DNA from 2 places in the Shewanella sp. S1-58-MNA-CIBAN-0166 genome. Region 2 is predicted to be linked to the other one. Evidence: predicted binding sites of a transcription regulator. Region 2 holds the regulator's gene; the other holds the start of a gene.
The links. Region 2 encodes LexA, which represses DNA repair genes until DNA is damaged. Its sites were predicted from a motif close to TACTGTATNNNNATACAGTA; they were not measured.

Region 1: AAEY99_RS06630 (EVE domain-containing protein) is a predicted target of LexA. The motif match lies at 3,451-3,470, and genes of this name have one in related genera.

What each region holds. Positions count from the first base shown of each region.
Region 1 covers NZ_JBEOPN010000007.1:116,905-123,227, forward strand. The annotation lists gene AAEY99_RS06605 (sigma-70 family RNA polymerase sigma factor) at 1-1, shown strand, start outside; gene AAEY99_RS06610 (ChrR family anti-sigma-E factor) at 1-677, shown strand, start outside; gene AAEY99_RS06615 (hypothetical protein) at 1,361-1,534, shown strand; gene AAEY99_RS06620 (1-aminocyclopropane-1-carboxylate deaminase/D-cysteine desulfhydrase) at 1,758-2,729, opposite strand; gene AAEY99_RS06625 (YccF domain-containing protein) at 2,926-3,339, shown strand; gene AAEY99_RS06630 (EVE domain-containing protein) at 3,496-3,963, shown strand; gene AAEY99_RS06635 (TIGR00266 family protein) at 4,151-4,939, opposite strand; gene AAEY99_RS06640 (LysR family transcriptional regulator) at 5,113-6,042, opposite strand; gene AAEY99_RS06645 (homogentisate 1,2-dioxygenase) at 6,262-6,323, shown strand, end outside.
Region 2 covers NZ_JBEOPN010000001.1:228,720-235,042, forward strand. The annotation lists gene mtr (tryptophan permease) at 1-796, opposite strand, end outside; gene plsB (glycerol-3-phosphate 1-O-acyltransferase PlsB) at 796-3,219, opposite strand; gene lexA (transcriptional repressor LexA) at 3,484-4,098, shown strand; gene AAEY99_RS01075 (cell division inhibitor SulA) at 4,095-4,601, shown strand; gene coxB (cytochrome c oxidase subunit II) at 4,997-6,323, shown strand, end outside.

The DNA of each region.
Region 1 (6,323 bases), on a different contig from region 2:
ATTACCACCCAGACCAGCATTTGCTGTCTCTCCATGCTAAAGGCGAGTTGCCGCTATCGATGTCGATTGCTATCTCCGCTCATGCTGAATTGTGTCCTCATTGCCAGCAACAACTTGACCAGGTGACAATTGCGTTGTCTGAGCAACAGTTTGAGTCGGCCGTAAAAACTCAGTCGGTAGACACTAATAATAATCAATTAGACGCACTACTCGAGCAGCTACTAAATTCAACCTTAGATACTTTAGAGGTTGAACAAGCTAGTACAGTTGATCAGATTGAAGACAATAGCGTTAGTATTAAAGGTCAACATTATCCGCTGCCTAAGGTATTTCGTAAGCAAATTAATGCTTCTTGGCAGGGTATTGGTAAAGTCAGCCGTTTGAGACTCGATACCGGAGAGCCACAAGCAAGAGCAAGCTTGTTGCATATCGCAGCCAACGGTGAAATTCCTGAACATACACACAAAGGTGCAGAGCTAACATTACTGCTCGCAGGTGAGTTCAGCGACTGTTACAACACCTACAAGCCTGGTGACTTTATGTTGCTTGATAAAGAGCACCAACATTCACCAAAAACACTTGAAGGTTGTTTGTGCTATACCATTGTCGATGCCCCGTTATACTTCACTAAAGGGTTCAGCAAACTATTAAACCCAATTGGCGATTTACTTTACTAACCATTACGTTAGTTTCTTAAAATGTTAACTACTAAGGTTTGTGTATCGACAACTTGGCCGCTATTTATCATTAAGTTGTACCAGCAATAAGGGATGATGAGTGAATTTTCGTCATCCCTTTTAACACTATCGACATCCGAGCAAGGTGAGAATTGTCGATGATTAGTCACTAATTGCTATTTTTTAATCGAAAACTGCATTAATTTGATTAAAAATTGAAAAAGACTATTGCCATATGCAAACACTCAGTATATTATCCACACAGATTTAGTTTTCTTGTTAATTTTGGTTACCTACCTGTAAGTCTGCTCAACTTCACTTCGTAAATAAACCCAAGACAAGCTTCTGTACATCGTTTTTGATTTCAATTGATTTCTGTTGATATGATAATTTAAATTATATTCACGTCATCTTGTTGTCATAAAACTATGTTTAACTTACAAAGTTAAGTACTAAATATGTATTAATTTTTTTATGGCTATATGTCATGTGACAACATCAATGTTGCAAGCATAAAATAGACCTTAATCAACTATTTACATATCAACACTTGATTAGTGAGTAAAGGATAGGTTAAGTTAAATCTCGAAACATTAATCTTTTGCAACACTAAAAAATGCCAAGGATATTTTATTGAACAATTTTCTCACCTAATGGTGAATATATAAGAAGGAGTGTGACCTATGTCATACAACATGAATGGACACGAAATTTCAGTTAGCTTTCCGGTTAACTCTATCTCGTCAAACAAGAATTCAATTGCTTTTACCGACAGCCTAGGTAAAAACAAAAAAACCTTTTCAAAACGTATTGAAGCATTAAACTTCATGAAATGGTTAATCTCTGCCAATAAGTAATACCCCCTAACGCTTTGCGTTAATCATTTGCTCTGTTATTTAATAAACTCATTTCTCGGTATTCTCCTCTCACTTACCGATGTTTATTAAAACAGGGCAAAATGAATAACTCACTCGCATCATTTTAAGTTATTCTTCAGCGTTACATCCCAGTTAACCCCTCTAAAATATCTAATTTTATATCAACAACTTATAGAAAAAACATCTTGCATTCACCCTGTAATTAAACAGTGTGCGAAAATTTTCGTTGGTATCTTGGCAACATTGTTTTATTTCCCAAAACTCCCCCCTGATGTATATAGAGAATATCGGTTGCATTGGCAGTTTTACTATTCAAATAATGTTGTAACACTAGAAATCCAACCGGGTCGTACAATAATTCAAATTCAATTCCCGACTGGCATACTGTATTCCACATATCAAAACAACGTCGTGATAGTTTGCCAAAATGATATTTATGACCATCATTAATAATTGTAGGAAAATAAACCTCATCGACTAATTGTGAGAATTGTTGACGTAAATATTCATCCCCTCCCACGGTACTGCAAGTTAACACCTCAATGGTAAAAACTTTCGTTAATGATAAATGAGCCAATTGTTGAGTAAGTTGTTTATTTAAATAAGCCGCAGTGGTCCCCGTACCTGAGGGTAAAAATACCTTTAGCTTATTTTTTTGTTGATCTTGCGCCCATTGAATAATTTCACAGGCAAGTTGTGTTATCCCGGTTTCGGCATACTCACAACGCCCACCTTCAGGAATAAAAAGTAATTGTTTTTTATCTGCGTAGCTTGGATTCGATGAAACAATATATTGCATCGCATCGTCTAAATGCATACTTTGAAGATTTTCAACATCGGTCAAATGACTAACATCAATAATATTGGCGCCATTTTGTATCGCAGCGGCATAATTGCCTTGAGGATGTTGTAATAAAAACTCGCTGATATGGCTTACATAGTAATCAAATTTCCACCCTTGCCGCTTAGCCAATACTGACATGGAATATAATGAGTTGGCTTGGGCCGAACCCGATGCCACTAGTTGGGTAACATGTGAATAATCATGATGCAAAAAATGATAAAATTTACGTGCTTTATTACCACTAAAGTCAGCATGTAATAAATCATCTCTTTTAATGTAGATGCTGCGTCCACCAAAGTTCATCGTTTGCACTGGGCTTATCGAAAACATGAATTGTCTCAATCAACTGTAATATGAGCATTTTAACTAAAAAATGATAAATCTCATCGATTCATTTGCGTGAATCCTCGCACTGTTCTACTTTTACAATACCACAGCAACACTTAACCCTTAATAATCAACAAATTGAAAACATGGCATGAAAATGGCTTTATATTGAGAATATTGACTATTGATAGGAATGAAAATGTCTCTTTTACGCTTAATCTTTAATATTGCTTGGTTTTTAATGGGTGGTTTTGTTATGGGCCTAGCTTGGTGGTTTGTTGGAGTACTGTGCTTTATCAGTATCATTGGCATCCCATTTGGTCGTGCTTGTTTTGTTATTGGCGAACTGGCTTTCTGGCCATTTGGACAAGAGACCGTTAACCGAAAACACATTTCAGGCCAAGAAGATATTGGCACTGGCACGTTAGGTTTGGTGGGTAATGTAATATGGTTTTTATGCTTTGGTATTTGGCTCGCGATTGGTCATCTAGTCCATGCTCTGGCTTGTTTTGTAACGATTATAGGTATTCCGTTCGCGTTACAACATCTTAAATTGGCCTTATTAAGTTTAACCCCTATTGGTCAAACCGTTATTGCCAAACCGACTTATTAACATTCGTTAATAACCGCTGAATGACCACTATTCTAAAAAGCCGATAGCATAATGCTGTCGGCTTTTTATTTGCCTAATCGTATCAGCACCGTGTACATTGCCATTCTTAAGCACTGAAAGGTTATTCAGTCACTTTAAAGACAATAATGGGATAACATGAACTATTGGTTAATGAAGTCTGAACCAGACGACTTTAGTATTGATAATCTACAGATGAGTAAGCAGCAAACTGTTGCTTGGCAAGGTATTCGTAACTATCAAGCACGTAATTATATTCGTGATCAAATTACATTGGGCGATGTAGTGTTGTTTTACCACTCTAGCTGTAAAGTTCCTGCCATTGTGGGTTTAGCAAAAATTAGCAGTGAAGCTCAAATTGATAGCAGTGCTTTTGATAACCGTTCACCGTATTTTGATGCAAAATCTAACGCTAATGCGCCTCGATGGTGGCAAGTCGATATTCAATTTATGGCCAAATTTTCTAAGCCTGTGAGCTTGAAGCAATTGAAAGCCGATCCCGCGCTGCAAGATATGGTATTAGTGGCTAAAGGTGCCCGCCTGAGTATTCAGCCCGTCACACAGTTGCAATACCAACACATTATGCAACTAACAACCTTAGAATAATAACGTTAGATTGATGACCTTGCATCGGTAACCTTGAATTAAAACAGACCAGCTTGTCAGCAGGCCAGTAAACATCTTCTTTAAATCAGCCTCCTAAAGACAGCTCAGACTACGTAAACACTATTAGCTATAAATAGTCTGAGCTCAAATACTAACGGCACAGTGATAAGATCACGCAATGCCCATATTAGTTAATCATTCGCCCTATTCCGCCAAGTACAGAACCTTCACCTTGGTCTTTGCCACCACTTGATGGTGCATGAGCAATAATTCTGTCAGCCATACGAGAAAACGGTAAGCTTTGTAACCACACAGTCCCATGGCCTTTTAAGGTTGCAAGGAACAAACCTTCACCACCAAATACCATCGACTTTAATGAGCCTGCACGTTGTATGTCATAATCAATCCCGGGAGTGAATCCAACTAAACAACCGGTATCGACCCGCAATGTCTCACCGTGTAATTCTTTTTTAATCAGTGTCCCACCAGCATGCACAAACGCCATGCCATCACCTTTAAGGCTTTGTAGAATAAATCCTTCACCACCAAAGAAACCGGTGCCTAATCGCTTATTAAACTTCATGCTTACTTGCGTGCCTAAGGCTGCCGCTAAAAAGCTGTCTTTTTGGCAGATAAGTTCGCCTTGATGTTGAGCTAAGTCTATCGCCAAAATAGTGCCAGGAAATGGCGCAGCAAATGCCACTTTTCGTTTTTGTTGACCTTGATTAGTAAAGTGGGTCATAAAAATACCCTCACCCGAAATGGCGCGTTTACCTGCACCAAGTAGCTTGCCAAAAAAACCGGATTCTGGTTCAGAGCCATCACCCATTCTGGCCTCAAACATAATGTCTTCTTCGAGGTAAGTCATCGCACCCGCTTCAGCAATAACAGACTCATTTGGGTCTAATTCAACTTCAACCAGCTGCATGCTAGAACCTATAATTTCATAATCTACTTCATGACTTTTCATGCTCATTTTCATTCCTTAAAAATTTATTTAATGTTTGCAGTTGCCCAATTCAGTATTAAGGCATTATTCCTTATGGATGATTTAAGGTAACAAAATGATCATCCATTTAACATGACAACATTTCAATAAAATATCCGCGTTCTGTTGCCACTGCATTTGTTTGCCAATTGTGTCCATCGTTAACCTAAACCCGCACCGCTCAATCCTGATTGTTGTTGTAATTGATATTGAGCAAATTCTTGCAAAATAAGCTCGGTAAATAACTGCCCAGCTCGCCCAAGCGGACGTTCAAGTGTGGACACTAATTGCGGTGTAAAACTAAAGCGGTTACCACCAATAAAATCAATCTCGATCAGTTGCCCTTGATGTAATTCTTCAGCAATTAAAAAATCCGGCATCCAACCAAAACCCAGGCCTTTTAGTAAAGCATTTTTTTTCATGATAAAGCCTGACAAATAAAAGACTTTATCGCCGCCAAATTGCATTTCATCGCGGTCACGTTTACCAGGAGATGAATCTTCGATGGTTAACTCAACATGTTGTTGCAATTCAGGCAAACTAATGTCTTTAAGATGACTTAAGGGATGTTGTGATGACGCGACAAGCACGCTGGTAATAGCAGGTAGCGGTTTAGGATGATAAGAGGGGCCAGTACGATAATCCTTAACCAGCATTAAGTCGGCCTGGTCGCGCTCAAAGCGATGCTGTACCCCGCCTAAAAACTCCATATTAAGCTGCACTTTAGTCGGTATGTTGTGTTCTGACATGCGCTTAAGCGCGGTCATGATCGGTTCCATCGGTAAAGCACCGTCTATCACTAACTCAAGTTTGGGCTCCCAACCCTGACTAAAACGACTGGCCAGATGTTCAATATTGGCTAAATGCTGTAACAGTCGTTGCCCTTCTGCCAAAATAACCTTCCCTTCGGGTGTTAATTCCGCTCGATAATGATCTCGATTAAATAATGTCACGCCGAGATGTTGCTCTAGTTTTTTAATCTGATAGCTTACTGCCGATTGTGCCTTGTGTAATCGCTCTGAAGCTTTTGCAAAACTTCCTTCTTCAACAAGTACTTGCAGTACATTAAAGGCATCGATATCTATTCGCATAAGATTTCCACTGTCCCGTTATCCATACACAAATGTAAAGTTAACATAACAATCTAAAAAATAGATTGTGTTGAGTTATTTATTATTCTTTTTTTTGTTGATCTTTACCACTAAATTGTAAGTTAGATCACATATTGGTTTGCCCAATGCGATTAGGCCATAACAACAAATAACATAAACGCCACGACACTCGCAGTCGATTCACCATAGGACAATCAGATGCCATTCTATGTTAAACAAGGTCAGATCCCGACCAAACGTCACATTGCCTTCGAAAAAGA
Region 2 (6,323 bases):
CTTGAGCAATAATATCGGCAAACTGGCTTCGTTGAATATTACCCATCGTTGCCACTAACCAACATATATAAATCACCAATGCGATAGTGGTTCCGGTAATAATCGCCTTAACGATGGTTTTGGCATCTTTACCATAATATTTGACTAAACTTGGCACATTACCGTGATAACCAAAACTGGCCAATCCAAAAGGGATAGCGGCAAGTAAATAAGGCAGGTAACGCGATTCACCATCAGGCGATACTAGCTTTATGGTATCAATGTCGATTAGTAAGTTACCGATAGCCAAAAAGAAAGTAATCACCATGCCACCAAGCATGATTGTGGTGATACGGTCGACCGCTTTAGTACTAATAAATACCACCAGAGCCAAGACTACCGCAAACACCAATCCGGCCACACTCTGGGGTAGGCTCACGCCCAATGCTGACAGACTGTGATTCACAATCGAACCACCACCACTGATGTAAGCATAGGTTAAAATATATAACACAAACGCAATCGAAACGCCGTTAATCACCCGCCAGAACTGCCCAAGAGTCACCCGAGTTAAGGTGTCAAAACTGTCGCCTGGTTCAAAATGCAAATTGGCTTCTAATAACAATAAACCCGACATTAGCATGCAAAACCAAACGCCGAGCAACATCGCGATAGAATAGCCAAACCACATTCCAGCACCAACAACGGGTAACGAAAACATGCCCGCACCCACAGTGGTTCCGGCAATAATCATCGCCCCACCCAATACAGATTTACCGCTGGTACGATGCTTGGCAGCATTCATATGATTAGCCATTATTGTCCGTGCTCCGCTTCCACACTATCAACAATGGTTTGTCTTACTAAAGAGCTGAGTAATTTATTAGCGTTATCACGAATTCTGATCACTTCAGCACGATGTTCGTCGCTGCATAAATAACCCAATTCTTTCAGTTTCACACTCAGGGTGTTATATAATTTTTTGTCATAAAATTCTGGTGCGGTAATGCCATGCAGCGCGCCTAATCGTTGGGCTAACAAATGGCTATCGCGTTCCAGTTCTGAGCGCTCAAGATCAGGTTTTATTGCGAGTAAATTGAAGATAATCGCATAACGTTGCAACGTTTCACTGATAGTTTCAGCAAGCAGTAACACTTGGGTAATATGACGAGGCGTTATCTCAAACTGATCGCTACCAGTCAGTAAACCTTGTTCAACCATGAAATCTAAAATGCTATCCACATGTTGAGGCACGTCATCAATGCTCATAAATAGCTCGGCTTTAAGTAATGGATAAAAGTCCATTACAATGCCATGAATTCGCTGGCGATCGCACACGTCATAATGCACTAAACAACTGGCAATTAATGACGGCAACGCCATCAAATGAATAATATTATTACGGTAATAACTCATGGTGATGGCAATTTTTTCATCAACTGAAATAATTTCACCAATAAGGTCTTTGGTACTAACAAACTTATTTAACGACAGACAGTGATCAATAATTGACTTGCCATTACCTTCGGCCACAGAGGTGTAATCGGTATAAGGCACTGTTTTAAGTAAGGCTAAATACAAATCAAGCTGACGTTCTAACTGGCTTCTTTCTAACGCATTTTGCTCTGACGCTAATAACACTAAACTAGTCAATGTTACTGAACTGGCTGCGGCAGCTCCATTGATATTAGTCATTACGCGGTTAGCTAACAAATTAACTGAGGGCGTAAACCAAGAGGGTTTTTGGTCAGGATCTTTAGCTAGCTCATCACGCCACTCTGGCGCCTGCTGATTTAAGAACTGTTGTAAATTAATCGGCTCACCAAAATTCACATAACCTTGGCCAAAATTGCCTAACTTACGAATAGCACCAAATACCTGCCATACAGATTCTTTTTTCTTTTTCTTACCGCTTAATTCTTTGTGGTACGTCGCCACTTCCATCACATGGTCATAACCTAAATACACGGGTACTAAGGTTACTGGGCGCTCTATCCCACGTAGCACACTGTTAATTGTCATAGCCAACATACCGGTTTTAGGCGCTAACAAACGTCCTGTACGCGAACGACCGCCTTCAGTGAAATACTCGACCGCATAACCCTTAGCAAATAACTGATCTAAATATTCACGAAATACTGCGGTATAAAGTTTATTACCATTAAAACTACGACGGATAAAGAATGCCCCACCACGGCGGAACATCGGCCCTGCTGGCCAAAAATTAAGGTTAATACCGGCAGCAATGTGCGGCGGAACCATGCCCTGATAATACAAAATATACGACAGTAGCAAGTAATCCATATGGCTACGATGACAAGGAACGTAAACAATTTCATGACCATCATGATGTAACTGTCTTACTTGCTCGGCACCTTTGATATTGATGCCACTGTATAATTTGTTCCATAACCAAGTCAGGAAACGTTCGGCAATACGCACCAAACTATCAGAATAGTCGGCGGCAATTTCATCAAGGTATTCAATGGCGGTTTCACGCGCTTTCTCGACTGTTACTTTCTTATTTGCAGACTCTTCTTCAATGGCTTTTTTGATAGATTCTGATTTTAATAAAGAGGCAAACAACGCTTGTCGATTCGGTAATTGTGGCCCCGTCATCACTTTGCGTTGACGGCGGAAATGCACACGGGCGACTCGGGTCAATTTGTGAGCAATTCTTTTATCAGTACCATGTTCATCGGCCATATGACGAAGCGATAATGCATTAGAAAACTGGACGAAATTATGGCGTCCTAAAAATAAAATCATTAACCATTTACGTAACCACGTAGGGTTTTCACGTTCAAATACTGCAGCTTTCATGCTGTCTTCTTCTTTACCTGGGGTACGTCCCCAATAAAGGCAAACAGGAACCAACTGTATATCTAATTCAGGGCTCTCACTATGAAGTGACAATAAGCTGGTAAAATAATTAAGGAATTTGTCACCACTTTCACGTTTACCAAATAGTGGTTTGCGGCCCTCTAAACAGACCACACGAGGCACGGTTAAGCCATCAAGCTGTAATGGCTCATAAGGACTGGGCAGACCAAAGCCCTCGGTGATTTCGCTCAACGCGGCAATATCGCTAATAGATTCCGTTTTCATTAAATAAACCAAAGGTTTAGTTGGATCTATATTGAGGTCATCAAAAGGATCGTGAGGGACCACAATGGTCTGTACCATCCACTTTTGAATCCATCTTAATGCTCGTAAAAATATTGAATCTGGTTTTGACATGGTTATTTTCGCAACATAAGCCACTGTAATATTGTCGTATAGGATACCAGAAACCACCCTGCTTACACTATCAGACCGATCTATCTTTACGTTTAAGCTCTCACTATCAGAAATAACATAAGACAGAACATTAGTAATAGTTAATTAAAACATATTGTTGAGTGATACTTAATCAACAAAATACAAAAAATAGTTGGTTAATACTTGCGCGAACACAAACACTGTATATAATGACAGTCACTGTATAAAAAGACAGGAATTATCATGAGACCGTTAACGCCGCGCCAAGCAGAAATTTTAGACTTAATTAAAAACAATATCGCCGAAACAGGTATGCCACCCACTCGTGCTGAAATTGCGAATCGTCTTGGCTTTAAAAGTGCTAATGCCGCCGAAGAGCATTTAAAAGCATTAGCCAAAAAAGGCTTTATCGAGATCATGCCTGGTACCTCAAGAGGCATTCGTTTACCTCATGAAGAACAGGTTGAAACCGGTCTGCCACTCATTGGACAGGTTGCTGCTGGTGAACCAATTTTGGCCCAAGAGCATGTAGAGCAATACTATCAAGTCGATCCAAACATGTTTAAGCCCGCCGCAGATTTTTTATTGCGAGTGCGTGGTGACAGCATGAAAAACATCGGCATTTTAGAAGGTGACTTACTCGCTGTACATAAAATGCAGCAAGCACGTAATGGCCAGGTTGTTGTGGCACGTGTTGATGATGACGTCACCGTAAAACGATTTGAACAAAAAGGTAATGTGATTTATCTGCATGCCGAAAATGAAGATTACAATCCGATAAAAGTAGATTTAAGTTGCCAAAGCCTAACCATCGAAGGGCTTGCCGTTGGCGTTATCCGTAATGGAGATTGGTTATGAACAAACTAATGGGCATCGCGCCACGCCACCCGGGCTTATGGGTAGATTTAACTGAAACAGAACTGCATGGCACCCAAACCATTCAAACATTACAAACTGTCACTCAAGGTGAGGCTGAACTGAGCCAATTGTGCAGCCAGTTGGCAATATTGAGCCAGCAAGGCAGATGGATTGTATTAATTAGCCCGCCCCATATTGGCTATAAACATATGCTGGCAAGTGCTGGTGTAAGAATGGATCGCATTTTACTGGTGCACACCAAAGATGAAGTCGAAACATTATGGGCCATGGAGAAAGCGCTCACTAGCGGTACATCGAGCGCAGTAGTAACTTGGACAAGCTCACTTGATGCTCGCGATAGTCGCCGTTTAGAAATTGTCGCCAAAAGTGCACGTGCATTAGGGGTGGTAATTGAAGATGTGAATGCTCACTTACCTCACAAACATCAACTTGTTAGCCCTACTTTAACAAATGGAACAAGTAATTTTTGCTCATTTCACTAAGCACGAACCCTTCATTACCAAGCCCTGTATTGAATTCAGGGGTTTTTTTCATCTTTTTTCAGCCTATTAGCCAACAAAGTGATCTTGATCAATGTTTAATCTACAAGTAATGTGGTTAACAAGGATGAAACATTTTTTATCTTTAATTGGACGTGAATGGCAGTAATCAAGATTACTTTCAGACAAATGAGCCAAATCAAAATTGATAAGTTCAGTAGTAGGTACAAGCGTGGTGCACAGCTAACAATAAAACCGTAGACCGTATGTTTACAGCCACCAAAGTACTTTGAGGTCATCAAACTTTTTTCGGGAACCGAAGAGTTTGCATAGAGCAGAGAATTACTGTGTGACTCTTCTTTGTAGTTGCTATTTGCAATTAGCAGAGGAGTAGTCTTGTGAAGCAATGGTTGTATTGTTTACTGGTGGTGTTTGTAGCACTTCCGCTTGGGGCATCAGAAATGCCCCTCAACATGACTCAAGGCGTGACAGATATCAGTGGCAAGGTTTATGACCTCCACATGACGATTCTTTACATCTGTTGTGCAATTGGGTTAGTGGTGTTTGGGATCATGATTTACTCAATGATTTATCACCGCAAATCAAAAGGCGCTGTCGCGGCCAATTTTCACGAAAGTACCAAAGTGGAAATTGCTTGGACCGTCATCCCTTTCATCATCTTAATCGGCATGGCTATTCCAGCCACCAAAACCTTGATTGCTATGGAAGATCCCAGTGATGCTGATCTCACCATAAAAATTACCGGGTCGCAGTGGAAGTGGCATTACAGCTATTTTGATAAAGACATCGAATTTTACAGCACATTATCCACTCCCAGAGCACAAATTGATGGCAGTGAGGCCAAAGGCGAGCATTACCTCCTTGAAGTCGATAAGCCATTAGTACTGCCCATTAACCAAAAAGTGCGCTTCTTGATGACATCTGATGATGTTATCCATTCATGGTGGGTGCCCGCGTTTGCCGTTAAAAAAGATGCCAATCCAGGCTTTATCAACGAAGCCTGGACTCGTATTGATAAGCCTGGAACGTATCGCGGCCAATGTGCCGAGCTATGCGGTAAAGACCATGGTTTCATGCCGATTGTGGTGCAAGCATTATCGGAGGCCGATTTTGATAATTGGTTAGTAGAGCAAAAAAAACTAGCAAGCAATGCAGCTACAGCCGCTGCGGCATCAATGTCTAAAACCTTGTCTCTTGAGGAGCTAACCTCACAAGGTGAGCAAATCTATATTGCTAGGTGCGCCGCTTGTCATCAACCCAATGGTGCGGGTCTTCCTGGTGTATTCCCATCATTAATTGGCAGCCCTATCATAAAAGGCCCTGTTAACGATCACCTGAATATCGTCTTAAACGGTAAACCAGGTACTGCAATGCAAGCCTTTGCAAAGCAACTTAGCGCCCAAGAAATTGCCGCAGTCATTACCTTTGAGCGTAATGCGTGGGGCAATAATAGCGGTGATGTAGTTCAAGCTGCTGATATAGGAAACTTTTTAGGCAGTAACGAGGCAAGCACCGAACCAAGTAAAGCAGTAACCGATGCAGCAAATACTATTGCAGCAACGACAACTGACATTACCGATGCGGTTACCGAAAAAGCCAATCAAGCTGTCGAAGCCGTAGCAGAAGCTGTTGTACCAGAGGATCTGCCCACGTTAACCTTGGAGCAATTAATTGCTGAAGGTGAGCAGGTTTATGCTACGACAT